Regions from separate parts of the Gottfriedia acidiceleris genome, predicted to be linked through region 2. Evidence: riboswitches for the same ligand, from Rfam matches in the RefSeq annotation. Region 2 holds a riboswitch; each other region holds the start of a gene.

Region 1 (10,299 bases), 1.2 Mb from region 2:
TGCCCAATTCCTGGATAGCCAAAAATTGATTCTAAAAATACTGAACCAGCTATTAACCCAGTAATCTCATAACCTAAAAATGCAGCGATTGGTAAAAATGAATTTCGTAAAATATGTTTAGAATAGACCTTTGATTCAGGAACACCTTTTGATCTAGCTGTTCTAACAAAATCTTTTACTTTTGTATCAATAATTTCACTGCGTAAATATTGAGAAATTCCAACAGTTGAAATAAGTGCACCTGATAAAGTTGGTAAAACAAGATGATCTAATTTGCTTACGTAATAAGCAAAAGTTCCGTCAGCAATCTGAGGGTCTACGCTACCACCCGTAGGAAAAAGATCAAAATAAAATCCAAAAACAAACAACATAACAATTCCAAAAATAAATAAAGGGGTAGCAAAACCTAAATAGTTATAACCGGTTATCAGCTTATCCGCCCACGTGTCGCTATACCGCCCACTTATAATACCAAGTGGAATTGCCAGTAAATAAGTCACAATAAGCACGCAAAGGGCAAGTAATACAGTATTTCCAATACGGTCACCAATTACATCAACTACATTGATTTTGTGTGTATAGGAAACACCAAAATCTCCTTTTGCAACATTTTTAATCCAATGATAATACTGGACATAAGCAGGATCATTTAAACCCATTTCTTCACGAATTTTTTCAATTTCTTGTGGATTAGCTTTTGGGTTAATTGATCGTCCAGTTAGAGCATCACCAGGCATTGCTTTAGCTAGTGCAAAGATTAGTATACTCAAGATCACAAGCTGAGGAATCATGATGAGTATACGGCGAATGACAAATTTTAACATATTCGTTACTCCTTTCTAAGGTAATGCTACTCGATGAGTATCTGAGATTGCTTTTAAATCAAAAGGTCGGCCATTTGCATCAAAGTAAGAAGAAGCATTTTGTTGATATTCTTGTCTAACTGCTTGTCTTTCTTTAATTTTTTCATCTCGAACTTCTGGACGAATATCTGGAATTGCTGCAATTAAGCGTTTAGTGTATATATGTTGTGGGTTGTTTAAAATATCTTCAGTAGTGCCTTCTTCAACAAGTCTCCCTCTATACATAACACCAATTCGGTCACATAAATGGCGAATAACGCCTAAGTCATGTCCGATAAATAAATAAGTTAGTTTGAATTCTTCTTGTAAATCTTGTAAGAAATTAAGTACTTGTGCTTGTACTGAAACATCCAAAGCAGAAACAGGCTCATCTGCAACGATTAACTTAGGTTGTAAAGTTAAAGCTCTAGCAATTCCAATTCGTTGACGTTGCCCACCAGAAAATTCATGTGGATACTTATATAGTGATTCTGGAGATAATCCAACTTTATCAAGGTAGTAAAGTACCCTTTCACGTTCTTCTTCAGCAGTTAAAGTTTCAAAATTTCTTAGCGGTTCTGCAACTAAATCAATAATTCTCTTTTTAGGATTTAAAGAAGAGTATGGGTCTTGAAATATCATTTGAATCTCTTGGCGAAATGCTCGCATTTGCTTTTTATTTATTGTTATTAAGTCCTTGTCTAAAAACTTAATACTTCCATTAGTAGCCTGTGTCAATTGAAGTATTGCCTTACCTGCAGTAGATTTTCCACTACCTGATTCTCCAATAAGGCCATATGTTTCGCCTTCGTTTAGTTCAAATGAAATTCCATCAACAGCTCGAACATAATCTACAACTGTTCGAAAAATACCACCACGAATAGGGTAATGTACTTTTAAGTTATCAACCTTTAGTAGAGACATTTACGATCGGTGCTCCTTTCTCGTTCTTGAAATGGAAATGCTTATAACAAGAACAACGTACATAATGATTTGGTGTAACTTCGTGTAAGGTAGGTTGATTTTCATGAGCGTAATTTTGAATCCAAGGAATACGGTGGCTGAATCGGCAGCCTGTTCTAGGTAACTTGTCTAGTGGTGGTACTGTACCTTCAATAATATGAAGTCTTTGATTTTTAGAATGAGTAGTAGGAATAGAGTTTAATAGAGAGCGCGTATATGGGTGTAATGGATTATTTAGTATTTCTTCTACTGAACCAGTTTCAATAATTTGTCCAGCATACATAACAGCAACACGGTCTGCTACTTCTGCAACAACACTTAAGTCATGCGTAATTAAAATGATGCCTAGCTTCGTTTGCTTTTGTATTTCTTTTAGTAAGTCTAAAATTTGAGCTTGTATCGTTACATCTAACGCAGTAGTTGGCTCGTCTGCAATAATGAACGAAGGGTTACATGCAATGGCAATTGAAATCATAGCACGTTGTCTCATACCACCAGATAATTCATGCGGGTACTGTTTATAAGTAACCTCTGGCTTTGGAATTCCAACTTGAGTTAGTAACTCTAATGCACGTTCCTTTTTTTGTGAGCGTGAAAGATCAGTATGGAAATCTAAATTTTCTTCAATTTGTTTACCAATCGTCATTAACGGATTTAAAGCAGTAAGAGGTTCTTGGAAAATCATTCCGATTTCCTTTCCTCGAATTTTATTCAATTTACTATCATTTAGCGTTAGTAAATTTGTACCCTTGTAAGAGATTGATCCATTCATTTTTGTACGATTATTTGAATGTAGTCCTAGGATTGAGAGGGCTAGTGCACTTTTACCGCAGCCTGATTCACCCACAATTGCAAGAACTTCATTTTCATGGACAGTCAGTGATACATCATCTACAGCAGGATAGTATTGGTTATTTATACGAAACGATGTCGTTAAATGTTCGATTTCCAAAAGAGGTTTTGACATTTCGTGTCTCCTTTCGAGATTTTATGAGTGAAAATATTGCTATATTTAGAATTTTCATAAGTATAATATTATTACGCGAATGTTTCAATATGAAAACATTTTCTGTAATATATAGTCCTTTTTGACTAAATTTCATGCAAAAATCGGCTTAACTAGTAAATTAATAGGAAAAAAATGTAATTATGATTCAATTGAAAGGTTGATAGACTAGATAAAATAGGGGAGAGTAAGAAAATACAAAATGAAAACGTTTCCAAAATGGTTGTTAGAATAGATAAAAAGATGTGTTTGAAAATAAAGGAGAATAAAAGAGGTTTTTGTCGGAAATTGAAATAATTTAGTAGAAAATATAAGTTGGATGAGCAATTTGTAGTTTGAAATTCCTAGTTCAAATTACCTGTTTTCACATAGGAAAATAAGAAATACATTAAAAAATATAAGTCTACTAAACCCAATTTTAGATAAATTAGGAAAGAAAAAAGCAGTGTAACGATAAAAGGATGATTAATCCGTTTTATTGTACACTGCTTTTTTAATTTAATCTTAAGTTTTAACTCAATTTAAGTAGGCTGTTAACATCCATACATGTTTTGCAAGTTGTTCTCTAATGGCTAATAGTAAATCATGAGTAACTGAATCATTTTCAGACTCTGCAATTTCCATACCATCTTTTAATTCTTCAATTAAATAATTATAGTCTTTCGTAATGTCCAGGACCATTTCATCAGAAGTAATATTCTTATTTGCTTCTTTAAGGCTTGAAGTATCAAGATACTCTCTCATTGTAGCTAGTGGTTTTCCACCAATTATTAACACTCGCTCTGCTAGCTCATCAATATGTAAACTTGCCTCATTGTAAAATTCCTCAAATTTAGTGTGTAGAGTGAAAAAATTTGAACCTTTTACATACCAATGATAGTTATGTAACTTTACAAATAGAATATTCCAGTCTGCTATTTGCTTATTTAGCACATCAACAGTCGTTTTTGAGATGGATGATGTATCCATTAAAACCCCTCCTCCAAATGATGTAAAAGATTAAAAACCATATAAACCATCTTAACTGATATTGAGTAAAAATAGTCATGGTAATATTTGATAGCTAAGACAACAATTAGTAAAATTAACGTTAAATTGTAAATAGCTTTATATTGATATAAAAAAATGTAATGTTTGGATGGAGATAAGACTCTTACTTACATAAAAAAATCATGAGTAAGTAAAAAAGCAAAAAGATGAATAAAGCATACTCATAAAAGGATCATAAGTAATTAAAAAACATATAGACGAAAACACCTTACTCAAAACAGGCTTATATGTAAGGAAAAAACCAAAAAACCTCATCTAACTTGATGAGGTTTTTTAGCTAGGAATGAACGCTCTCTTCGGGAAGGGAGGGCTTAGGGTCAATTCTTAAAGCATCATCTACATTAAATGCATTTTTTAATACTAAGAAAAATGCACCAATCATACCTAAAAGAATAATAAAGAAAAAGAAAAAGATGATTACATCATAGACCAATATAAAACCCCCTTCGAAACTTTTCTGTATTCATATATATGATTGAAGAAAAGGACAGATAACCAAAATTCACAAAGTGTTCAAAATTTAAATGCATATTTAAAATGTGGATAAAGTATTTTTACTATTTGGTTGGATGGATTTAACTAAATGCAAGTGACATCACAATTAGTAGAAGTTACACCTAAAATATTAAGAAGAACTACCAAGACATAATACAAGTTAAAACTCAACTATATTACCGTTGACATAGGTAAAAAATGTCGTTGAACCACCGAAGATAAACATGTAACATTTTTCACATAATTAACTGTAAGTTCAGCAAAGAATCAAAGTTGGAGGTTTTGATGTGATTTTAAAAAATAAAAGACAGCTAATTCGACTCAATTTGTGTATCGCAAATAAAGCAATCGATAAAGAAACTAAATAACAGTAACCTAATCTGCATGAAATTTTTTAGTCGATATCAAAAAAAGGAGCTATCTATGAATGTACTAAAAAAATTTATTATTATTTTATTTCTTATTAATATTAATAATTTTCATGCAAGTGCAGCTAAGATGAATTTTGCCGTATCGCCTGTTATTCCAACTAATCAAATTGATCAGAGCAAAACTTATTTTGATTTGAGAATGAAACCAGACCAAAAGCAAATCTTAAAAGTTCAAATAAAAAATGATACTGATAAAAATATAGTTGTTGAAACAAAAGCTAATTCAGCGATTACAAATAGTAGTGGAATTGCGGATTACAGTATTTCAAATTCCAAAATAGACGATACGTTAGAAATTCCTTTCACTAATATAGCTAAGGTTAAAAAAGAGACGAAAATTCCAGCAAAAAGTGAAGCAACAGTAGAGATTACGATTGAGATGCCAAAGCAGCGATTCGATGGTGTTATATTGGGTGGACTCCATTTTAGTGAGAAAGAAGACGAGGGACAAGCTAAAAAAGAAGATGGAAGCATTCAAATAAAAAATAAATATGCTTATATTATTGGTGTTTTATTAAGAGAAACCGATAAAGCAATCAAGCCAGATTTAAAATTAAATGAAGTAAAACCATCACTAATCAATGCACGAAATGTAGTTACAGCTAACTTACAAAATACAGAGCCAGCCATGTTAAAAAATTTGATTGTAGAAGCGAAAGTATTTACGGAACAAGGGGAAAGAATTTTGCATGAAACAAAAAAAGAAAATCTAAGAATGGCACCTAATTCAAACTTTGATTATGTAATTGACTGGGGTGACCGAGCATTTGAATCAGGTAAGTACCGTCTAGAAATGAAAGCCACAGATGGAGAGCAATCTTGGAAATGGACAAGAAAATTTACGATTAAGGATAGATCAGCTGAAGAATTTAAGACTTCAGATCTGGAAAAGGATAGAAAAATGCGGTACTTCATTAGCGGTATTTTATTACTATTACTCGTCATACTGATGTTTATTAGACGTTTAAAAAAATAGAAAAAGAGAGAAGAAAAATTATTATTTTGGAACGGAGAAACATAATGGTAAAAAAAAGAAAGCTACTTTTTAAAGCGACTGTTTTAGCTTCCATTTTTGTCTTCATGACCAGTGGGACGCAACCGAGACTACTTGGATTAAAGGGACTACTTAAACCTACTATTACAGAAGCAGCAACATTTCCAAACTTGATCCAAAACCCTACATTTAATTTTGAAAGTCAAACAACTACTTTTCCAAATTGGTCATTTCTAGCGTATTTAAATAAAAATCAAAGTCAAGGGCCTTATAGCTCCAATTTAGAGGCTCAAGGTGACGGCTGGTATAAGGTTTTTGGTGAAGTCAATCCAAAAAGTTATGTTAAACCTGTTCCTGGGGGTGGAATTTTATTAAAAGTATTAAACACTGTAGATTCCCAAGAGTATATGAGTATGAGGCAAACGATTAACACAATTCCAGGCAAAACCTATATCTTAAAGTTTCCTTTTAAACTTATTGAAAATAAGAATACTCATCCTAGGTATTCTTGGTTTTTAACTGATACAGCAAGTGGTACCACGACAGATAGAGAATGGAGAGTCTACACAAGTCCTCAAAACGTAACGACTACTTTCACTGCGGTCGGAACTAAAGTACATCTTAGCATTGCTTTTGAAGACGGTGTAAAAGATGCTATTGATGGTAGTGGATTTCAAATCTTTCAGGTTGATCATGTTTCTGTTACAGTACTAGATACTGAGGCACCAAAAATAACGGATGCAGCTATTACCATACCAAAAGATTACAAAAGTGGTGAATCATGGACCAATAAAAACACGACAATTCACTTTACAGCAACTGACGATCATGGTGTCGATCCAACATCGTACGAAGTTTCAACAGATAATGGTGAAACATGGAGTAAAGCCGGTTTAAGTAATGCCACCTCATCAGGCGTTGATTATACAGTTTCAACCCAAGGTACGACAAATATTCTAATTAGAGCAAAAGATGATTCTGGCAACCAAAGTAATCCAGTAACCGATCCTGGAGCTAAATTTACAGTCAAAATTGATAAAGAACTACCGATTACCAACTATGCTGACGGGCAATTATATAATAAAAATACAGCAACAAACATTACATTCAGTGATGCACTCAGTGGTATTGATACTGCTAAATTAAATGGGGCAACTATTTCTTCTGGAACAATAAACCCAGCAGATGGTGAACACACATTAGATATCACTGATAGAGCAGGTAATCAAACAATTCTACACTTTACAGTAGACAAAACTATTTTACCGCCAGTTGTAAATCCGATTACAGATATTAGTGCAAGTATAACGGGCACAACAGAGGCGAATAGTACTGTGAAAATAGCATTACCTGACCAATCATTTTTAACGACAAAAGCCGGAGCAGATGGTTCATATTCGGTATCCGTAACGCCGTGGACGTTGTATGCGGGGGATGTAGTGAGTGTAACTGCAACAGATGTCGCAGGTAATACTAGTACAAATACAAATGTAACGGTAACAGCAGAAACAAAAAATCCAGTCAATCCAACGAACCCAACAAGTCCAGTCGAACCAGTTAACCCGATTGATCCAGATAATCCTCATGAACCGGGAACAAAGAGTTCATTAAGTATTGACTATGTGTCAAATTTTCACTTTGGGGAACATGAAATTTCTGGTAGTAATGAAGTTTATACTGCTCAATTAGATCAAGTAAAACAAACTTCAGATGGCTCGGTCATTCAAGTACCAAATTTTATTCAAGTAACAGACCATCGTAGAACAAATACAGGGTGGAAATTATCTGTGCAACAAAGTGAGCAATTTAAAAGTGAAAATAATGAGTTAACTGGTGCCGTATTAAAATTAAATAATCCTATTTTAAACTCAACTACCGAAGAGCAGTATAAACCAGTAGCCACTACAGTAACATTGGTTCCAGGTGGAGGTGCACAGGATGTAGCCTTTGCAGATGAGGGTAAGGGACTCGGTACGTGGACAATCGCATATGGTCTGAATTCATCAAGTGTAACTCTTTTCGTGCCAGGAGCAGCTTATAAAGAAGTAGGAGCTAAATATAAGACGACTTTAACGTGGACATTAGCAGATACGCCACTCTAAAATCAGGAAATAATTAGTTGTAAAAGGGAAGGTGAATCCCCCATTGAGTAGATCAAAAAAATCGATGGAGGATTCAGTTTTTTCTAATTAAATTGTGTAAACTTGAAGGAAGTTTCGATCCTTATGCTGCTTGATTTCGATTCTTTTTAACATGAACAAGAGCTGGTGCAGAAGAAAGTAAAATGATTAATAGAACTGCACTAATAATAAAAGAAGGAACCATATACCATGCATTATATACTAATGAATAAAGAGAAACTGGTGTACCTTTTGGAGCGTATGAACCGTAGAATACAATCCCAGCTATAAAGTGACAGATAAATCGAGCTAATGAACCGATAAAAGTTCCTAAAATTATATAGGCTGCTGCACTTTTTTTATTGCCATATGCTAAACTATTTTTTATTTGTTTATATACAAGACCAGCCAATCCGAGACTTGTAAATGCTGCAATATAGTCTAAAAATACTTGGATTGGATGAACAAAGTATAGCTTTGTAACGATTTGTAGTGCTGCTAATAATAGTCCAGTAATTAATCCTTGTTTTAATCCCCAACGAAAAGCAATTAGAAAAACTGGAATCATTGATAATGATACAGAGCCACCTTGAGGTGCAGTAAACAATGGTAAGAAATCAAAAATGATTGCTAGTGCTGCACACATCGCTATTTCTGTCATTAATTGAATCTTTGATGTCTTCATATATCTTTTCCCCCTTTATCTAGTGGACAACTTATGTAGTGAAACACTTTGTAAGTAATGATGCTTTGAGCGAATAGTCGCAAACATTTAGTAATGTCTAGGTCCAGCGCTTGCCCTTTGTGGTGTCGGGGCAAAAGCGAGCCACTTCCACATTTCAAACTAGGGAGATTTAAGTAGGAATAAATAAAAAAAGCAATACTGGGTAGCATGATGATCCCGGTGTTGCTTTTTCATCGTGCCACATCCCTACGTTAGTACTAACTAACAGGTTCAGAGGGTAAGAATAGCTAATCTATTCACTCTCAGCCAAATGGCTCCCCTTGTGGTTTAAGCTTACATTTAGTTGTCTTTACTAAATATAGTCAAGGTCTTTTAAAAATACAATTAATTTATCTTAAAAATTAAAAAAATTTGGCCATTGTTAATGGAATCTTTGTAAGAATCGCGAAAAACATTAACTGAGTTAACTTTTTAGATAGACATTAAAATTATTTTTAAAAAATGAGTGTAATCATAGCTATTATGTAAAAAATAAGCATGATAACTTTTATCTTATTTATACTGGTCATAAATTATTCACAGTGGCTTGCTTTTCATTTTAAAATTTACCGTGTAGAATGAATACGAAAGAAACAGCTAAATTTTGGCAGAAAGTGTAAATAATTTGAAGGAGACATAAAGATGATTCAAGTATTATTTGTCTGTTTAGGTAACATTTGTCGATCGCCAATGGCTGAGGCTGTTTTTCGTCATTTAGTGACAGAAAAAGGGTTAGATAAACAATTTATGATAGACTCAGCTGGTACTGGAGATTGGCATTTAGGTCACCCTCCACATAAGGGAACACAAGGTTTATTGAGTGAAAAAGGTATTAATTGTGAAGGTATGAAAGCTCGAAAAGTGACAGATAATGACTTTAAATATTTTAGTTATATTGTTGCTATGGATGCACAGAATAAAGAGGATTTAATGAATTTAGCAAGAAATAATTGTATAGGAGAGATTTCACTACTTTCAGATTATGTTCCAGCATCAATGTGGAAGGAAGTGCCTGATCCATATTATACGGGTAATTTTAATGAAGTATATGACGTCATTACAGAAGGATGCTCTCATTTACTTCAGCATATTTTAAAGCAACACCAATTAACAGTTTAGAGGAGGATGTAGAATGTCAAAACGTAACAAAGCTTTACGCAATATTCTAGTCGGAGTCGCAATTGGTGCAGGGGTTACTCTACTTAACAAGGAAAATCGTGAGAAAATCTCACGTAAAGGAAGAAGCGTAACAAATAAATTAAATCAAATTAAAGAAGATCCAGAAATCGTAAAAGGTGCTGTTCGAAATCAGTTGAGAGTAGTACAAAGCTCAGTTGAGAAATTAGAAGGCAATGTACAGCTTGTAAAAGATAAATGGATCGAAATTAAAGATTCAACATTAAATAAGTTTGATAAAGGCTCTTCTAAAGTATCAGAAAAAGCAGTTGAAGCTGTAGAAGCGAAAATTGAAGATTCAATCGATTTAGAAGAAGGCAAATCGCAAATTTCAGCAACTTCACTAGAAGTAAATCATGAAAATGAAACTTCTGAAACTGACGAGCAGTTAGAAGCTACTCTTGAAGGTATTGAAGATTTAACTGATGAAAATGCAGATGAAGTACAAGAGAAAGTAGAATCAATTTTATTGGCAGGTAATACATCTAAAGAATAACA
Region 2 (10,299 bases):
GCCCAATCCATAATCGATAAAATTAGTCACATCGGTTATGCAGCAACTATAAAAGAAGAAAATGCAGTTAAAGAAAAAGACACAACAAGAAACAAACTGATTCAATTAATCATTTCAATCTTACTTTCACTTCCACTATTGTATTCGATGGTATCTCATCTTCCGTTGAGTACAAATATTTGGATGCCACATTTATTAATGAATCCATGGTTTCAATTATTGTTTGCAACTCCTGTTCAATTTATTATTGGTTGGCATTTTTATGTAGGAGCTTTTAAAGCAATACGAAATTATAGTGCAAATATGGATGTGCTCGTCGTACTTGGAACATCGGCTGCTTATTTTTATAGCTTAGTTGAGTCGATTAAGACAATCAATAATGGTATGTATATGCCGCATCTATATTTTGAGACAAGTGCGGTTTTAATAACATTAGTTTTGCTTGGAAAATATTTTGAGCATATTGCTAAAGGGAAAACGACTGAAGCAATATCAAAACTAATGGAATTACAAGCTAAGGAAGCAATTTTATTAGAAAATGGAAATGAAGTTTATGTACCATTGGAAGCTGTAAAAGTTGGAGATCTACTACTAGTTAAACCAGGTGAGAAAATTCCAGTGGACGGTGTCATTGTTTCGGGAGTATCTACAGTTGATGAATCAATGATTACAGGTGAGTCTTTACCTGTTGATAAAAAGGCTGATGATAAAGTTGTTGGAGCAACGGTTAATGGAAATGGTATTTTAATAATACGTGCTGAGAAGGTTGGTAAGGATACGGCATTAGCAAATATTGTGAAAATAGTTGAAGAGGCACAAGGTTCAAAAGCTCCAATTCAAAGATTAGCTGATCGAATTTCGAATATATTTGTTCCAATTGTAATTGGCATAGCTATATTAACATTTATCATTTGGTTTTTTGTAGTCGATCCACAAAATTTACCTAAATCAATTGAAGTAGCAATAGCTGTTTTAGTCATAGCATGTCCTTGTGCTTTAGGACTTGCTACACCAACTTCGATTATGGTTGGAAGTGGAAAAGGTGCGGAAAATGGGATTTTATACAAAGGCGGAGAATTTTTAGAAACTACCCAAAAAATTAATACAATCATTCTTGATAAAACAGGAACTGTTACAAAAGGAAAGCCTGAAGTAACAGATATTATTAATTTAAATCATCGAGAGGATTTATTGAAGCTGGTAGCAAGTGTAGAGAAAATGTCAGAGCATCCTTTAGCACAAGCAATTGTTCAATACGCTCTTAAACAGGAATTGCAACTAACTGTTCTTACTGAGTTTATTGCCGTACCTGGACATGGAGTAGAAGCCATGATCGAAAATAAAAAGGTATATATCGGTACTCGAAGGTTAATGAATGAAAAGAATATCGATTTTTCTTCAGTAGATGAACAATTAATCGCATTTGAATCTGCCGGCAAGACAGGAATGTTAGTAGCAATTGACGAGAAGCTTGAAGGGATTATTGCTGTAGCCGATACAATTAAAGAATCTTCAAGAAATGCGATAAACGCATTAAAGGATTTAAAAATAGAGGTTTTTATGGTAACCGGTGATAATAAACACACAGCAAAAGCGATTGCAGATCAAGTTGGGATTGAAAATGTATTTGCTGAAGTTCTACCAGAGAAAAAAGCAGATATAGTTACTGAACTACAAAAACAAGGGAAAATTGTTGCGATGGTTGGAGATGGGATTAATGATGCTCCAGCTCTTGCTATAGCTGATATTGGTATGGCAATCGGTACTGGTGCAGATGTAGCGATTGAAACAGCGGATGTTACGCTAGTAGGTGGCGACTTATCACATATTCCGAAAGCTATTAGCTTAAGTAAGAAAACAATGAATAATATTCGCCAAAATTTATTTTGGGCGTTATTTTATAACAGTTTAGGTATACCGATTGCAGCTTTAGGGTTGTTGCAGCCTTGGATTGCAGGTGCTGCAATGGCATTTAGCTCTGTATCGGTTGTCATAAATGCATTACGATTAAAACGCATAAAAATATAGGAGGATTTAGAAATGGAAACAATTTTAAAAGTAGAAGGTATGACATGTGGACACTGCAAAGCTGCAGTTATGAAAGCGGTAGAAGGAGTGGCTGGTACAAATAATATAATTGTAAGTTTAGAAAATAAAGAAGTAACATTCAAAACTTCAAACGCTGAAACAATTGAGAAAGTGAAAGAGGCTATTGAAGATCAAGGTTACGATATCGTTTAATCTTAGCAAAAAAATAAAAGGCGAACTAATGGTTCGCTTTTTATTTGGAAAAAATGCGAGACTGGGGAGAGAATTAGATGAAATACTTATTGTTGTTACTTAGTTTTGTTACAGTTATTGGTTTAAGTGGATGTGGAAATATGTCCCATACAGCTTCTACTCATGAAAGTATGAATCATGAAAGTATGAATCATGAAACAAAAGAAGAAAAGGATTCAACAAAGGTACAATTTACGTTTAACAGTAATCCTGAAAGTGGTAAGAAAGTAAATCTAAACATTCAAGTTAATGATTTGATGGGGAAAACAGTAAATAAATTTGAGTTCGAGCACGAAAAATTAATGCATTTAATTGTTGTAAGTAAGGATTTATCATATTTTGACCATTTGCACCCAGTATACAAAGGTAAGGGGTTATTTACAGTCACACCGGATTTTCCAAGTGGTGGTGAATATAAATTATTTGCAGATTTTATACCTGAGGGCTCTGATAAAAATGTAAAAACAAAACTAGTACAAGTGTCAGGTGAGCAAGCTAAACCAGTTTCACTAATACCAGATAGAGTATTAACAAAAGTAATTGATGGAAAGGAGGTTACTTTAAAATTTGATAAATTGACGACAAAGAATGAAGTTAAAATGACATTTACGATTAAGGATGCTAAAACCAAAAAAGGTATTACTGATTTACAGCCTTATTTGGGTGCTATTGGTCATGTTGTTGCGATTAGTGGTGATACGAATACTTACTTACATGTCCATCCAATGAATGAAAAGTCAAGTGGACCTGACGCAGAGTTTATGACTAGTTTTCCTAAAAAAGGATTATATAAAATATGGGGACAGTTTAAACAAAATGGAGATGTGTTTATAGTACCATTTGTTGTAGATGTGCCATAAATTAAACAGATAAAAAGCAGGAAACCCTTTGTTTTCCTGCTTTTTTATATTTTCTTAAAGTTATATATTTACATATTAATTGTTTTATAAGATATTCGGCTTAATATCTGCTGGATGACTATTTGGTTTTTTTAAACCATCAGTCTTACTAGCATCGTTAAGTGATAAGTATTTAGTTTCATGTGCCCATGCAATTGAAACGAATGTTCCAACGACTAAAACTCTGTTAAAATATTGTTGTAAAAAAGTCATTCAACCTAAAACTTTGTGATAGAGTTCCTTAGCAACAGATGGTTCCTTTGTACCGTGAATGATCGCTCGACCGTCTTTAAATAAAACAATGCGATGATCTTCATAAGTACATGACAATAAATAAGGATTTACAATCAAATCATTTACTAACCCTTGTAATCTTTCAGACAGGTTAGTTAGTGTTGGGGTTTTAGAAGATGATACTCTTAGTTGGACTGCATCTCTTCCACATAAAACATATGACTTCATATGGTCATCATCTTTTAAAAATGGGTAACTTCTTATAGAGCCACATGTTAAACAATTTTTATTTTTTAATTTCTCGATGTTTATCTCAGACTTTTCATGCTTCCAAACATCAATCGATTGTAAGATTGGTAAAAGTTCATAATTAGTAAGATATTGCATGGCATAGGTTACTTGGTAGGCAGCAATCATTTGCACAATTGGACTAATTACTCCTACTGTATCGCAAGTCATATTTAAAGTTGGTATATGATTTAATAAACAGTTAAGACAAGGAGTTTTTCCTGGAATAATTGGAAACGAGAGGCCATAGCTTCCAACACACGCACCAAAAATAAAAGGAATCCCATGCTTAATTGCTGCATCATTCACAACCATTCTAGTTTCAAAATTATCTGTTGCATCTAGTATGATTGTTTGACCTTTAATCAACTCTTCAATATTAAGACTAGTAATATCTTTTATTAAACTAGTAATCAATACTTCACTATTAATTTGTTGAAGTCGATTTTTAGCTGCAATTACTTTAGGTAGTTTATTTCTAGCATCTTCTTCAGTATAAAGAGATTGCCTTTGTAAATTAGTCCATTCAACGTAATCACGATCAACAATTGTTATATTTCCAATGCCTGCTCTTACAAGCATTTCTGCTATTGATGAGCCTAGTGCACCAACACCAATAATAATAGCACTGGCTTTTTGTAAGTTTAATTGACGATCTCTTCCTAAAAATAATTCTTGTTTTGCATAACGGTTTGTCAAGAATTCACCAACCCTGTGATTGGGCTACTAGCTACACCATAATTTTTTTCTTCAATTCTTCCAGCCTCATAACCAAGCCTTCCTGCTTCAATAGCAAGCTTCATTGCAACTGCCATTTTTACAGGATCTTTCGCATTAGAAACCGCAGTATTTAAAAGAACTCCATCAGCACCTAGCTCCATTGCAAAAGCTGCATCCTTTGGTGACCCGATTCCGGCATCTACTATAACAGGTACATTCGTTTGCTCAATGATGAATTTAAGATTTAATGGATTAATAATTCCTTTTCCGGAACCGATTGGAGATGCACCTGGCATAATCGCATGTACACCAAGTTCTTCTAGTCTTCTTGCTAGCACAACATCATCGGAAATATAAGGTAATACAATAAAGCCTTCGTTTAATAACATTTCTGATGCCTTCAATGTTTCAATTGGATCGGGTAATAATGATTTATCACACCCAATTACTTCTACCTTGATCATATCGCACAAGCCTGACGCTTTTGCCAATCTTGCTATTCTAACTGCCTCTTCAGCAGTTTTTGCACCAGCTGTATTCGGCAATAATTTATATTTCGTTAGATCTAATTGTTCAAGAAAATTTGGCTGAGATTCCTCAAAAATATTCATTCTTCTAACAGCAAAAGTTAGGATATCGGCTTCCGATACTTCAACAGCTTCTTTCTGGACTTCAAATGAAGGGTATTTTCCTGTTCCTAATAATAATCTTGAATGAAACGTATGATTTCCTACTTTTAACATGATTAGCCACCACCTACAAAATGTATTAATTCTACAGAATCTCCGTTAGAGAGATGAGTTATCGAATACTGTTCCTTGTAAATAATTTCTTTATTAACTTCGACAATAACAATTCGATTTTCTAATTGATATTCATTAAGCAGATCCTGAATTGTATAGTTTTTGCTCGAAATATCGATATTCTTTCCGTTTAACCTTATTTCCAACTGCTTACACCTCCAAAGGCTTAAAATTAACGATTGATTTTAAATGCTTCAATCCAGTTACGATCGACTTCCCGTTTAAGGATCAAATCTCGAATTAATTTTCCAGTTGCTGGTGCAAGCAATATCCCATTTCGAAAATGGCCGGTCGCAAATAAGATTTGATCTTCTTCTGGATGAGTTCCAATAAAAGGGTTATAGTCGAGAGTTCGCGGTCGTAATCCTGCCCAAAATGAATCAATTTTCATGTCTTCAATTTCGGGAAGCATTTTTTTAGCGCTTTTTATTAATGACTCAATCCCTTTTAAGCTAGGGTTCTCATTCCATTCGTTATCAATCATCGTAGCTCCGATAACAAGGCGGCCGTCATTCCTTGGAACAATATAATTTTGTTCATGGAAGAGAGTATGCTTTAATGCAACTTTTTCACTTTTGACTGAGATGCATTCACCTTTAACGGGAATAATTTCGTGATGTAATCCAAGCTGTCCAAACAATGAATTACTCCAAACGCCACTTGCAACTACAATGGTTTTTGCTTCAAAATCGCCATTTGTTGTTTTAACTAAATAATGTGAATCAATTTTTTGAATCTGAAATACATGTGTATATTCAAAAATAGATGCACCTAAAATTTGAGCAGCTTTGCAAAACGCGTTACAGACAGAAACAGGCAACACATTCACGTCGTCTTCAATATAAGCTGCTCCAATTATGTTTGGATGGATGCCAGGTATCTGTTTTTTTAGCTCCTCCTGGTTAGACCAAAGTGATGAAGTTTGAGTGAGTAGGGGAGTTAATTGTTTTTTTTCTAAATCTGTATAAGCTAGTTTGAAAATGCCACCTTTTTTAAGTTCAATATCAATTCCACATAATTCTTTTAATTCTTCCTGAAGGTGAAAATAAGTTAATTGACTGTTTCTAGCAAAAGAAAAAAATGACTCGGAATGATCCCATTCGGAATGCGCGCCAAGCATTCCAGCAGCTGCCTTAGTTGTTTTCTGACCAACCTGCTGTCCTTCAAGAACTGCGACATGAATGTTTTCTTTTGCTAGATAATAAGAAATGGAACAACCTATTATTCCACCACCAATTACTACAACATCAAATTTCTTGTTCATAAGCGAATTTGCACCTTTCAAAATATTGCAGCGCAGCTTCTAGGGGATTTCGGGCAGAAAATATGCCAGACATTACAGCTATACCATCAATTTTGTTCTCTTTTAGAACGTGGATATGTTCAGGTAATATTCCCCCGACTGCATAGATTGGTATAGTTAACGTTTTTTTCATTTCTGGAATTAGTTCAATTCCATTAGGTGTTAATCCATTTTTACACTCTGTTTCAAAACAATGACCATACATAATATAGTCAGCTTTATCATTTTCTGCCTGTATTGCTTCAGTAAGTGAGTGAACTGACTTTCCTACTCGTAAATTAGGAAAATATTCTTTTACATCAACAAGTGGTAGACCATGTCCTGGCAAGTGAATATTTGATAGGTTAGAGAAAATAGCTATATCTAATCGATCATTTAAAACAATTTTTTTCATATCTACTTTGTTTATTTTTAGTAGATTTAAAAGTGATAGTAGCTCGATTGCCGTTTTCGATTTTTCGCGAATATGTACATAGTCGACAGCATCGATTATTTGAATTATTTTTGTAGCAAGTACTTCGACTGAGTGCTGATCATCTGTAATTGCAATAAGTTCCATTTTCCCAGCCTCTTTCACTATGAAAATTTTTTCAACAAAAAAACCACTTTCCTAAAAAAAGAAAGTGGTTACATCGCACGTGAAAAAGTATAAAATGCGCCACTTTCCTACGCAGGTACTAGCCTGTTCAGGTTTTGAGGGTTTAAAAGTAACTACTTTATTCTCAGCCCTTATCAAGGGATCCCCTAGTGATGAATATGTATGAAAATTAATCTTAGCATAGCATATAAAAAATAATATTCAATACTAAATTTATTTTTACTAGTCTAATTATTTACTAGAAATTGGGCTTGAGATATAGTGAAATCAAGTATTTTTAGGGGATAAAAAAACCAATAATTTTTTTAATTTGGAATTTCTGTAAAAATTTAGGGGAATAAAAACATTTACATTTTAAATTTGTGGGTTTATATTTAGTTTGAACAATTTAATAGATTGACTAGGGGTGTCCAATTAGTTGGGCTGAGAGAGAAACGCGAATAAGTTTCTTAACCCTCAGGACCTGATCTGGTTCATACCAGCGTGGGGAAGTTAGAAATTTCTCATTAATGATTTCATAATTGTTAATGTAGTTTTGCTAACACTTAGCCGGGTCTTAAAAATAAGATTTCGGCTTTTTTTCATGCTTTAAATGAATTGGATTTCGTCCTTTTTAAACTAATTAAAAAGGGGAATGAAATCAAATGAACAATTCTGTAAATGAAATGAATTTTTCCATCATGTCTAGTTTTTCAGGGAGTAAGAAGGTGTATGTTGAAGGGTCTAGACCTGACATTAAGGTGCCAATGCGTGAGATTCAATTAAGTCCAACAACTGGCACTTTTGGCGAAGAAGAGAATGCTCCAGTAAGAGTTTACGACACTAGCGGACCTTACACAGATTCAGCTAGCTCAGTTGATATTCGAATGGGACTTAAGGCGATTAGACAAAACTGGGTAATCGAACGAAATGATGTTGAAGAGTATGAAGGGCGTGAAATAAAGCCTGAAGATAATGGATATAGAAAAGAGTCAGATCAACATAATGTTGAGGTGTTTAAAGGGTTAAAAAGAAAACCGTTACGTGCAAAGGATAATGGAAATATTACTCAAATGCATTATGCTCGTAAAGGGATTATAACACCTGAAATGGAATTTATTGCGATTCGAGAGAATGTTTCAGCTGAATTTGTTCGTGATGAAGTTGCAAAAGGAAGGGCTGTCATTCCATCGAATATTAATCACCCTGAAAGTGAGCCAATGATCATCGGACGTAATTTTCATGTGAAAATAAACGCCAATATAGGTAATTCAGCCGTCACGTCCTCAATTGAAGAAGAAGTAGAAAAAATGACATGGGCTACTCGTTGGGGAGCAGATACGATGATGGATCTTTCAACCGGGAAGAATATTCATACAACACGTGAATGGATTATCCGAAACTCACCGGTACCAGTAGGGACAGTTCCGATTTATCAGGCGCTTGAAAAGGTCAATGGAATTGCTGAAGATTTAAGCTGGGAAGTGTTTAGAGATACTCTAATTGAGCAAGCTGAACAAGGGGTAGACTATTTTACGATTCACGCGGGTGTGTTATTACGCTATATCCCATTAACTGCAAAACGAGTGACTGGAATTGTATCTCGTGGAGGGTCTATTATGGCTCAGTGGTGTTTAGCTCATCATAAAGAGAATTTTTTATATACTCATTTTGAAGAAATTTGTGAAATTATGAAGCGTTATGACGTAACATTCTCTTTAGGAGATGGACTGAGACCAGGCTCAATCGCCGATGCAAATGACGAAGCACAGTTTTCTGAGTTAGAAACACTAGGTGAGTTAACGAAAATTGCATGGAAACACGATGTTCAAGTTATGATTGAAGGACCGGGACATGTACCGATGCACTTAATTAAAGAAAATATGGATAAACAATTAGAAATTTGTCAGGAAGCACCGTTTTATACATTAGGACCGTTAACGACTGATATCGCGCCTGGCTACGATCACATTACATCAGCGATCGGTGCAGCAATGATTGGTTGGTTTGGTACTGCAATGCTTTGTTATGTAACTCCGAAAGAGCATTTAGGCCTTCCAAATAAGGAAGATGTAAGAGTAGGTGTTATTACATACAAAATAGCAGCACATGCAGCTGACTTAGCAAAAGGACACCCTGGTGCACAAAAAAGAGATGACGCACTTTCAAAAGCAAGATTTGAATTTAGATGGCGTGATCAGTTTAACCTTTCCCTAGATCCTGAAAGAGCAATTGAATATCACGACGAAACATTACCTGCTGAAGGAGCTAAAACAGCACATTTTTGTTCAATGTGTGGTCCAAAATTCTGTAGTATGAGAATCTCTCAAGATATTCGAGATTTAGTTAAACAAGAAGAACTTCAGAATGATTCAATCATCGAAGAAGGCATGAAAGAAAAAGCACTTGAATTTAGAAAACAAGGCGGAGAAATCTATCAATAAGGGTGTGAGCCTTATATGAATAGGGTAGAAGAAATCATAAAAGAAATAAAGTATTTAGAAAGAAATATGAATCAGTTAAAGATCGAATTGAGCACAATTCAAAAAAACTGTGTACACGATTTCCAGAAAAAAGATACGATACAAGAATGCCTTAAATGCAGTTTAATTGAAAGCTTATGTTGGTAATCTGGAGAAACAATACGAAAACAAACCTCAAAAACTAAGAGGTTTGTTTTTTGTTATTCAAGAATTAATGTTCTGACAAACTATTGATTGAAACATCTTCCTCTCGATCTGGTTGACCTAGCGGATAGATTCTAGCAGTTTCATTTGCTTCATCAACATGTTGAATATAAATTGGCACTCCATTATATGTAACATTAGCCATTACAGCAGAAGAAGCAATTTCTTGAGCTCGTTGCTTATTCATACATAACCTCCTCTAAACTAAAAATAGAAACCTAACATATTATTAACCGTGGTGTGATTGGGTATTCATTTAAAATTTATCTTAAAAAACATGCCATATATTTAAAATTTTTTATTCTTCCTTCTGTTTTATTTTGTCTATTTATGCATATTAATTTTCATTCTTTCCGGTAATATGAACTTAATAAGTTTAACTGTATATACAAGCGCTTTTGGAATTTTACTTTCTTTAAATCGAGTTTAGTGTTAAGTTTAAGATCCTTACCTTGGAATAGAAAAATGGTTCGACTTAAAAAGTTCAGTACATATCACTACAATTCAT
Region 3 (10,299 bases), 1.8 Mb from region 2:
TTTTTGTGTACATTAAATTAGGGTGGAACCACGAGCACATTCGTCCCTACGAGTGTGCTCTTTTTTTATTGTCAAAATTAATTTGAAAAAGGAGTGAACTTAAATGATTTCAATTAAATTACCAGATGGATCAATTCGCGAGGTGGAACAAAATACAACAGTTGAAGATTTCGCGGGTTCAATCTCCATTAGCTTAAAGAAAAAAGCGCTTGGTGGAAAAATTAATGGTAAATTAGTGGATTTAAATACACCTATTACTGAAGATTGTGAAGTTCAAATAATTACGCAAGATGATCAAGATGGATTAGAAATGATGCGACATAGTTCAGCGCATATTTTAGCTCAAGCAGTAAAACGTCTTTATAAAGGCGAAAAAGCTGCATTTGGGGTTGGACCAGTAACTGCTGACGGTTTCTATTATGATATTGATCTTCCAGTTTCAATTAAAGTAGAAGACCTACCTAAAATTGAAAAAGAAATGGAAAAAATTATTAAAGAAAACTTACCGATTACTCGTTCAGAAGTTAGTCGTGAAGAGGCAATTAAATTCTTCACTGAATTAGACGATGAGTTTAAACTAGAATTAATCCGTGATTTACCAGAAGATGCAGTTATTTCAATGTATACTCAAGGTGAATTCGTTGACCTTTGCCGTGGACCACATGTTCCTACAACTGGCCGTGTAAAAGCGATTAAATTATTATCAGTTGCTGGAGCTTATTGGAGAGGCGATGCGAATAATAAAATGCTTCAACGTGTTTATGGTACGGCTTTCCCAAGTAAGAAGGAATTAGAAGAGCATTTATTCTTATTAGAAGAAGCTAAAAAACGTGATCACCGTAAATTAGGTAAAGAACTTGAATTATTCATGTTCTCTGAAGAAGCACCTGGTATGCCATTCTTCTTACCAAAAGGTACAATTATCCGTAATGAATTAGAACAATATGAGCGCGGATTACAAACTTCAAAAGATTACAAAGAAGTTCGTACACCATTCATTATGAATCAAAGATTATGGGAGCAATCAGGTCACTGGCATCACTACCATGAAAACATGTACTTTACTGAGGTTGATGAAACAAAATTCGCATTAAAACCGATGAACTGCCCAGGTCATATGTTAGTTTATAAAAATAAATTACATTCATACCGTGATCTACCGGTTCGTATGTGTGAAAATGGTCAAGTTCACCGTCATGAATATTCTGGTGCCTTAAATGGTATGATGCGTGTTCGTACTTTTACTCAAGATGATGCACATATCTTCTGTCGTCCAGACCAAATTGAAGGCGAAATTATTGAAGTAATTAACTTAATTAAAGAAATTTACGGCGTATTCGGATTCACTTATAAAGTAGAATTATCAACTCGTCCAGAAGATTCAATGGGTTCAGAAGAGTTATGGAACTCAGCAGAGCAGGCTTTAGAGAATGTTCTAAAATCTGAGAACTTAGACTTTAAATTAAACCCAGGCGATGGCGCATTCTATGGTCCGAAAATCGATTTCCATATTCAAGATGCATTAAAACGTAGCTGGCAATGTGCTACAATTCAATTAGATTTCCAAATGCCTGAGAAATTTGATTTAACTTATGTTAATGAAGATAACCAAAAAGAACGTCCAGTTGTTATCCACCGTGCAATTTATGGTTCAATTGATCGTTTCTTAGGAATCTTAACTGAACATTTTGCTGGAGCATTCCCATTATGGTTAGCACCAGTTCAAGTAGCTGTATTACCAATTTCAAGTGTTCACAATGATTATGCTCAAAAACTTGCTGATCAATTAAAAGCTGCAGGAATCCGTGTTGAAGCTGATTTACGTGGCGAAAAAATTGGATATAAGATCCGTGAAGCACAACTTCAAAAATTACCTTATATGTTAGTAGTTGGTGATCAAGAGGTTGAAAATAATACTGTAGCTATTCGTAAACGTGGCGAAGGTGACATTGGTACTCAACCATTCGATAGCTTCTTAGAAATGATTAAACAACAAAAATTAGAAAAAGTTCTATTTTAATTTTAAAAATCCTCTATTTTTTATTATAGAGGATTTTTTTATTTAACCGATATAATTAAAAATGATTGTTTTCTAGTAGAACTGATTGACTTTATTTTCTGGGAAATATGACGAAATTTGCAAAAACATACTTCATAAACATTTTTTTATAGGATAAATCCAGGAAATAGCGAACTTATATGAAGGATGTCTTTTCAGTTATTTAGTCTTAATAAATTACATAGTTATGATAAGAGGTGATGCAGTTGGATAATCAGAATCAAGATCTTCAAATAAAGGTAGAAAAGCTTGAAGAAGAAGTCAGAGAAATGAAGAAACAAATTGAATTTCTCTTAATCACGAAAGAAACTTCAAACGAGATTAAACAAATGACTCAAACGAAAGTAAATAATCCTAAACCACAAAAAACAGTTAGTCGACAGGTTAAAGTAACAGTTGAAAACGAAAAGGTTGACTATGAAGCGCTTATTTTCCAAAAGTGGTTACCTAGATTTTTTATATTTATTTTCATTCTTGGCGTAATGTGGGGATTTAAAGCGGCATCAGATTATGGGGTATTAAACAAGTATGCAAAAGTAGGAATTGGATTTGTTATAGCATTTGCCTTATTCTGGTACGGTAATCGTCAAATGAAAGCTAAACGATCAACACTTGGCCAATCATTAATTGGTGGCGTGTTACCTGTATTATTTTTAACTACCTTTGCCATGCATCATTTATATCACATGGCTGGGTCAACGATTGCATTTTCGCTTTTAATTATTTGGGTAAGTATTGGTTTTTATTCGATGAATAGATATAAATCAGAAGTAATTGGATTAATAAGTATAATAGGAGCTGTTTTTGTACCATTCCTAGTTAAAAGTGATTCGCCAAACTATTTATTTTTCTCTATCTATGAAACAGTAATTTACTTATGCTTTATGTTTTATGCAACATTTAAGAAATATAAATTCATCTATCTTTCGTCTGTAATATTATTGCATTTATCTTATTTAATTGTTGCTTTAGTTAATTTTAATACAAATGGAATTGAATATTTCGCATTAAGTATTCTCGTTCAACATATTAGTTTGCTAGTTATATTGATAAAATCTAAGTTTGCTATTAAAAAGCTAGTAATAATTCTTCACACCAGTTTTATTTTAACAATTGGTTGGATCTTTAGTGCATTTGAAGATCAGACTAGAACAATGATTTTAATCTTTTTATGTGTAGGATATTTATTCCTGACTTTTTATTATAAAAAGAAATCCGATTTTTTCTTTGGATTTTCAACTAATTTTATATTAGCCATTTCATTCCTATGTTTGGACAGTGTTTCTGAAAACTTACTATGTACTGTATTAATAATTCAAGCAGTATCAACTTATTTATTTTATTTAAGATATCGGGATCTACTGAAATTAATTATAGCGACACTTACATTCATTCCTGTAGGGATATCCATTTTATCTGTTGGAATAGATTCCTTTTGGTCTTTTGAAACGATGAATTGGCTTGTGTTAATTCTAGCTCTAATTACGATTGCAATTTTGGCTTATAAAAATGAAGATGAAAAGCAATTTATCTTATTAAGTAGTTCTTTATTAATTACGGTTATATTAATTGCTTTTATAACACAAATTGTTCAAATACTCGCAGTAGATCAATCCGACAATATAATTCGATTATTAATTAATATCAGTTGGATCTTGCTTTCCATATTAGCCATGATACTTGGTAACATTAAGAAGTTCAAAGTTTGGACATATACTGGGATAGGTTTATTATTATTGACGCTAGGAAAACTTGTATTAATCGATTTACCAAATATTACATTGATGGTTAGAGCCGGTTTATTTATACTGCTTGGACTGATTGGATTAGTCATTTCTAGAATATTTTTTAAGGGAAGCAGTAGTCAAAAAAACTATAAAATTTAGTATACAGGAGTCAGGTAATGATAATCACTGAAACTAAAAATTTACTATTAATGACTTTTACAGCAGAAGCGATGCTTTCTGTTTTAAGTGGAAATAAAGAGTTAGAATTTGAAAATCAATTTTATAGTTTCGCTCAAGGGTGGCCAATTCTCGTATATAAAAATCTTTTCCCTTATAAAATCTCTCGTTTTCAAACGCATCCTACTGAAGAAAAATATGAAGGAATTATTATTCATAAAAAAGATCGAGTAATTATTGGGGACATGGGATTTAAAGGTGGTCCTGATGAAACTGGGATAATGGAGATAGGGTATAGTATTGCACCTAGTTATCAAGGTAAAGGATATGCAACTGAAATGGGTAGCGCTTTTTGTGAGTGGGGATTAAAGCAAAATCATGTTACAAGAATATCCGCTATTTGTTCTATTTATAATCATGCCTCTATTAGAGTTTTAGAGAAAATTGGCATGATAAAAGTAAAAGAAGAAATTGAAAAGTATTATTGGATGTTAGACAAAAAATAAATTTGTGATTTGCATTGATTAGAATGATTAATTTTTCTAGAAGAAGGTGGGCTTATTCTTACAACAAGAAATGCATCTATCATCTTTATGGTCATAACTAAACGTGATTTTGGTCGATTCTTTTTGTACGATCTTATGATAAGTGGCTTAGTATATGGCACTCTAAAAAAATACTACTCAAGTGACCTAATCGCAATTTTTGGTAGCTTTACAATACCGACAGTTTTAAAAAGAGTGGCTGTATTATTAGAACAGAAATAAGAAGAGATGTGTACTTAATGGGGCAACCCATTAAGTGGAACATTATAGATGTTAAAATTCATATTTTAATAATGATTTTAAATGTTTAAGTGTTTCAACAATTTTAATATACCAATAAACTCTAGTAAATTTTTTTTAATAAACATCACTAAACTCCTTTTACGAAAATATGGAAATTTATTGGCAAGAGTTTTTTTCAACAATGTGAAAAGGATGCTCTAAATTGAGCATCCTTTTTAATATTAATCATGATGTACAGGGCTTTTAGGTTCAGTGTCTAAATTCATTGCTGGTCCGAAGAATTCGTAGTGAATTTGTGTATCTTTAATGCCTAATTCTTTTAAGCTAGTTATAATTGCTTTTAAAAACGGTACTGGTCCACATACGTAATAATCTGCATTATCTGATTTAACATTGCTATTTAACCATTCTGCATCAATATAACCTTGCTTTTTAAAGTTGTTATTTTGAAGATCTTCCTCAGAAGGATTTTCATAAACAAATGATAAATTGTAATTTGTTAAGAGCTCTTTTAATTGGTTTAGTTCGTTTTCAAATGCTTGTAATTTACCGTTTCTTGAAGCGCTTATGAAGCTGACTTGACGAGTTGGTTGATTACTTGCAATTGACTTAGCCATACTGATTAATGGTGTAATTCCAACACCACCACTTAAGAAAACAACATCTGAATCAATTTCAGTATTTATAGTAAATTCACCTGCTGGAGCAGTAATTTCCAATGTATCACCAACATTTACTTGATTGTGTAGGTAGTTTGAGAATTTACCAAGTGGTTTATTTTCTTCAGCTTCTCTTTTTACTGAAATTCTAAAATAATTTTTACCTGGTGCATCAGATAAACTATATTGTCTGTTTGATAAATATTCTTCACCAGGAATTTGTGAGCGAACAGTAATATATTGACCAGGTAAGAAAGTAGGAACTGAAGAACCATCTTTAGGAACTAAGTAGAATGAAGTAATTACATCGCTTTCATTAACTTTTTCAATGACTTTAAACTCTTTAAATTCAGACCATCCACCTTCTTGTGAAGATGCTTCCTCATACATTTCTTTTTCGATATCGATAAATACTTGTGCAATAACTCCATATGCTTCCGCCCAAGCACCTAGTATTTCATCAGTTGCAGCATCACCAAGTACTTCTTTAATTGCCCCTAGTAAATGTTGCCCTACGATTGGATAGTGCTCTGGTTTTACTTGAAGACTGCGGTGTTTTTGCGCAATTTGTTTTACAACAGGAATAATTGTTGCTAGTTTATCAATGTTCTGTGCAGCAGCTAAAACAGTATTTGCAAGAGCAGTTTGTTGTCTACCTTGTTGTTGATTTGTGTGATTAAATACATTTAATAGTTCAGGATGATTAGTAAATAAATTTTTATAGAATACTTTAGTGATTTCTGTACCCTTTACTTCTAAGACTGGAACTGTTGACTTAATAATATCAATTGTTTTTTGAGATAGCATGATAAATCCCCCTAATCATGTTTTAAAGTAGTATTTTAAATACATCTTTATCTTAGACCTAGAATTTATTTAAAGCAATATGTAGAATACATCTTTTGTGGATTTTTTCGTAAAAATACATTAAAGTTTAAAAAAAGTTCACAATTATGCTATGATTAATCTTAAATAAAACAGTGAGGACAAGTTATGCGTTTAACAACTTATTCGGATTACTCTCTTCGTGTACTAATATTTCTTAGCTCTGAGCCTAGTGAAAAATTAGTTAATATTAAAGACATCGCTGAAGCTTATGATATTTCTAAAAATCATTTAATGAAAATAATTTATAATTTAGGAAAGATGGGTTACATCGAAACAATCCGTGGCAGAAACGGTGGAATCCGATTAGCTAAATTGCCATCAGAAATAAATATCGGTGAAATAATTCGCAAAACTGAAGAAGACTTTAATATTGTGGAATGTTTTGAACACGGTAATACTTGTGTTATTACACCTGTTTGTTCTTTAAAACATATATTTAATAATGCATTGGAACAATTTTTACAAGTTTTAGATCAATATACATTAGATGATATTGTAAAGAACAATGCGATGCTTAAAGATTATTTTTCAAATAATACAAAAGAATAAATAGTATGAAATAGAAGAGCGTTCGTAATTTAAAATGACAAAAACCAACAAAGGTTTACTTTGTTGGTTTCTTCATTTAATGCGGTCTATTGACCTTTATAGTTTAATATACTTTACGTTTTCCATTGGTTCTTGGAATAAGGATGAAGCTATTTTACTAAAAATGGTTGGATCCCCAGTTGTAAAAAATTCATGTGAAGTGATATCAGAGTTAGATAATAAATTTTGTTGATCTAGAATTGCACTTACTTCTAAAGCTGTTTCATCACCAGAGCTAATAAGATGAATTGATGGTCCCATCACTTTTTGGATGATTGGACCGAGTAATGGGTAATGCGTGCACCCTAGTATGAGTGTATCAATATTTGAATTAATAAGAGGTGCAAGAGTGTGTTTAACAATCTCAAATATTTCAGGTTTATTGTAGTCCCCATTTTCAACAATTCCAGCAAACTCTGGGCATGCCAAACCTTCAATGATAACTTTGTCATTAATCCGCTTTAGTGCAGAATGATATGCTTTACTATTAATAGTAGCATTCGTTCCTATGACACCGATTTGGTCATTTTGTGTTAATTTTATTGCTGCTCTAGCACCTGGGCGGACAACTCCAATGACTGGAATTTGAAGTTTTTCTCGCATTTCATTTAAGACTACTGAGGTTGCTGTATTACAGGCGATGACTAACATTTTTATATCTTTTTCCAATAGAAAATTAGTCATTTCCCAAGTGAATTCCCTGATTTCGGTATATGGTCTTGATCCGTATGGACATCTTGCAGTATCGCCTAAGTATAAAATGTCCTCTTTAGGTAATTGTCTTATAATTTGTTTGGCAACTGTTAAGCCCCCAACACCTGAGTCAATGACTCCGATTGGCTTATTCAAAAAATCCCCTCATTTTACTTAATAATTTGTTGATGTAGTATATTCTTTATTCATTTAAGATTTTACTATAATAAATGATATTTTTGTTTATTATTCTCTTTTTAAAACTGTTGAAATTTCATAGTTCAGTGCGCCTATTAACAGAGTATTAAAACATTTAAACATAAGTTGAAAATAATTCGTAAATTTAATCATTATCTGTTATATTAATGAGGAAAAGTTTATATATGAGAAAAATGTGGAGGAGCCAGTGTTGCTGGCTGAGATAGCGTCCTTAAGATGTTGACTCTTAGAACCTGATCTGGGTGATGCCAGCGTAGGGAACAGTATCTCTTTTTAGATATGTTTTTTACAGCGCATTTACGTCCGGGTTAGTATCCGGACGTTTTCTTTTTGTATAAACCAAAAACAAAAAGGAGTTATAGATAATGAAAAAACTAGTAGTATTTTTAGTAGCTATTTGTTTAATGTTAACCGGGTGTGGTCAAAACAAAACTGCTACTACTAAAAAGACAAAGCAATTAAAAAAGGTGACTGTCGTACTAGACTGGACGCCAAATACAAATCATACTGGGCTATTTGTTGCTAAGGAAAAAGGTTACTTTAAGGAACAAGGACTTGATGTAGATATAATCAGCCCGGGAGAAACAGGTGCAGACCAATTGGTGGCATCAGGTAAAGCAGACTTTGGTGTTTCTTATCAAGAGTCAATTACACAGGCAAGAGTTCAAAATGTACCGATTGTATCAATTGCAGCAATTATTCAACATAATACTTCTGGGTTTGCATCACCGGTGAATAAAGAAATTAAGTCTCCAAAAGATTTCGTTGGAAAAACATATGGTGGATGGGGTTCGCCAGTTGAAAAGGCTATTTTAAAATCACTTATGTCAGAAGAAAATGCTAATGTTAATAAGTTAAATATCGTTAATATGGGTGATGCTGATTTCTTTACAGCAGTTAAAAGAGATATCGATTTTGCATGGATTTATCAAGGATGGACAGGGATTGAAGCAGAGCTACGTGGAGAAAAATTAAACATGATTTATTTAACTGATTATAGTAAAAAGCTAGATTACTATACTCCAGTTTTAGCTACGAATGAAAAAATGATTAGTAAAAACCCTAAAATAGTAAAAGCGTTTGTGGCTGCTGCATCAAAAGGATATAATTTTGCGATTGATAACCCAAAAGAAGCTGCATCGATTTTAATAAAGGATAATCCAGATTTAGATAAAAAATTAGTGGAAAAAAGCCAAGAATGGTTAGCATCTAAATATAAAGATGATGCAGACCGTTGGGGTGAGCAAAAGTTATCGGTTTGGAAAAACTATGCTGATTTCTTAGCTGAAAATAAATTATTAGAAGGAAACTTTAAGCCAAAAGAAGCATTTACGAATGATTTCTTACCAGCGAAATAAGGAGGGGCAAAAATGCAAACTACTTTAATGAGTGTCCAAATTATACCGAAAACAAATAATATTGAGGATGTTATTCCAGCAGTTGATGAAGCAATTAAAATTATTGATGAATCAGGTGTAAAATATCAAGTTCAACCATTGGAAACAACTATGGAAGGTGACTTGAATCAATTATTAATGGTTGTTCAAAAAATGAATGAAAGAATGATTGAAATAGGTTGCCACAATGTAATTACTCAAATGAAAATACTTTATCAACCACAAGGTATTACGATGGATGTGTTAACGGAGAAGTACCGTTAATGAAATTTAAAAATATAAAAGGATGGCAACCAACCGTTGTCATCCTGCTTTTTTTAATTTGCTGGCAGCTAAGTATTAAAATTTGGAAAATTGAATCTTGGTTATTACCAGGACCAATCGCAATCTTTAAAGAAGGAATGAAATCAACTAATTCACTACTTCCTCATATTTCTTCTACAATTCAATTAACGATTATTGGTTTGTTAATTGGTAGTTTATTAGGATTTTTAATCGCATTTTTATTGCATTTAATTCCAGGTGTTAGGGAAGCTTTTTACCCATTATTAATTCTTTCGCAAAATGTACCAATTATCGTATTGGCACCGCTTTTAATTATTTGGTTTGGATTTGGTGTCTTACCTAAATTAATCATTATTTCTCTTGTTTGTTTTTTCCCTGTTACAGTTTCAGCGTTGGATGGTTTCCGACAAACACCAAGTGAACTATTAAATTATATGAAAATGGCGGGAGCATCCAAATCACAAATTTTTTGGAAAGTTGAATTACCTTTTTCTCTACCTTCCATTTTTTCTGGCTTAAAGATTTCAGCGACTTATAGTGTTATGGGAGCAGTTATTTCTGAATGGCTAGGAGCGAAATCTGGAATTGGAGTCTATATGACTTTAGCTTCATCTTCATTTAGAACAGATCGAGTATTTGTTTCAATCTTTATCATTATGTTTTTAAGTATGCTTTTCTTCTTCCTAATAGTTGTAATTGAACGTTTTACTGTTAAATGGAAAGTTAAAGGGGGGAAACGGAAATGACATTACAAGTGGAACAATTATCAAAGAGTTATAGCGGTCATCAAATATTAGAAAATATATCCCTTTATGTAAA

The links. A riboswitch is a leader RNA that binds a small molecule or an ion and turns the genes downstream of it on or off. The one in region 2 is predicted to bind thiamine pyrophosphate.
Region 1: another riboswitch for thiamine pyrophosphate. It lies ahead of thiT (energy-coupled thiamine transporter ThiT); the one in region 2 lies ahead of MY490_RS18560 (thiamine phosphate synthase).
Region 3: another riboswitch for thiamine pyrophosphate. It lies ahead of MY490_RS05000 (ABC transporter substrate-binding protein); the one in region 2 lies ahead of MY490_RS18560 (thiamine phosphate synthase).

What each region holds. Positions count from the first base shown of each region.
Region 1 covers NZ_CP096034.1:461,657-471,955, forward strand. The annotation lists gene opp4B (oligopeptide ABC transporter permease) at 1-824, opposite strand, end outside; gene MY490_RS02210 (ABC transporter ATP-binding protein) at 840-1,766, opposite strand; gene MY490_RS02215 (ABC transporter ATP-binding protein) at 1,747-2,772, opposite strand; gene MY490_RS02220 (Dps family protein) at 3,328-3,765, opposite strand; gene MY490_RS02225 (hypothetical protein) at 4,139-4,294, opposite strand; gene MY490_RS02230 (WxLIP family cell surface protein) at 4,780-5,763, shown strand; gene MY490_RS02235 (WxL domain-containing protein) at 5,808-7,883, shown strand; gene thiT (energy-coupled thiamine transporter ThiT) at 8,005-8,586, opposite strand; TPP riboswitch at 8,813-8,917, opposite strand; gene MY490_RS02245 (low molecular weight protein-tyrosine-phosphatase) at 9,268-9,744, shown strand; gene MY490_RS02250 (hypothetical protein) at 9,758-10,297, shown strand.
Region 2 covers NZ_CP096034.1:3,922,902-3,933,200, reverse strand. The annotation lists gene MY490_RS18600 (heavy metal translocating P-type ATPase) at 1-2,028, shown strand, start outside; gene MY490_RS18595 (cation transporter) at 2,041-2,241, shown strand; gene MY490_RS18590 (hypothetical protein) at 2,319-3,140, shown strand; gene MY490_RS18585 (hypothetical protein) at 3,225-3,392, opposite strand; gene MY490_RS18580 (ThiF family adenylyltransferase) at 3,393-4,400, opposite strand; gene MY490_RS18575 (thiazole synthase) at 4,397-5,164, opposite strand; gene thiS (sulfur carrier protein ThiS) at 5,167-5,370, opposite strand; gene thiO (glycine oxidase ThiO) at 5,397-6,488, opposite strand; gene MY490_RS18560 (thiamine phosphate synthase) at 6,472-7,086, opposite strand; TPP riboswitch at 7,174-7,283, opposite strand; TPP riboswitch at 7,518-7,632, shown strand; gene thiC (phosphomethylpyrimidine synthase ThiC) at 7,770-9,548, shown strand; gene MY490_RS18550 (small acid-soluble spore protein H) at 9,799-9,978, opposite strand.
Region 3 covers NZ_CP096034.1:1,053,234-1,063,532, forward strand. The annotation lists gene thrS (threonine--tRNA ligase) at 104-2,020, shown strand; gene MY490_RS04975 (DUF2339 domain-containing protein) at 2,266-3,945, shown strand; gene MY490_RS04980 (GNAT family N-acetyltransferase) at 3,963-4,469, shown strand; gene hmpA (NO-inducible flavohemoprotein) at 4,973-6,217, opposite strand; gene MY490_RS04990 (RrF2 family transcriptional regulator) at 6,404-6,847, shown strand; gene racE (glutamate racemase) at 6,944-7,735, opposite strand; TPP riboswitch at 7,966-8,075, shown strand; gene MY490_RS05000 (ABC transporter substrate-binding protein) at 8,164-9,156, shown strand; gene MY490_RS05005 (thiamine-binding protein) at 9,169-9,459, shown strand; gene MY490_RS05010 (ABC transporter permease) at 9,459-10,226, shown strand; gene MY490_RS05015 (ABC transporter ATP-binding protein) at 10,223-10,299, shown strand, end outside.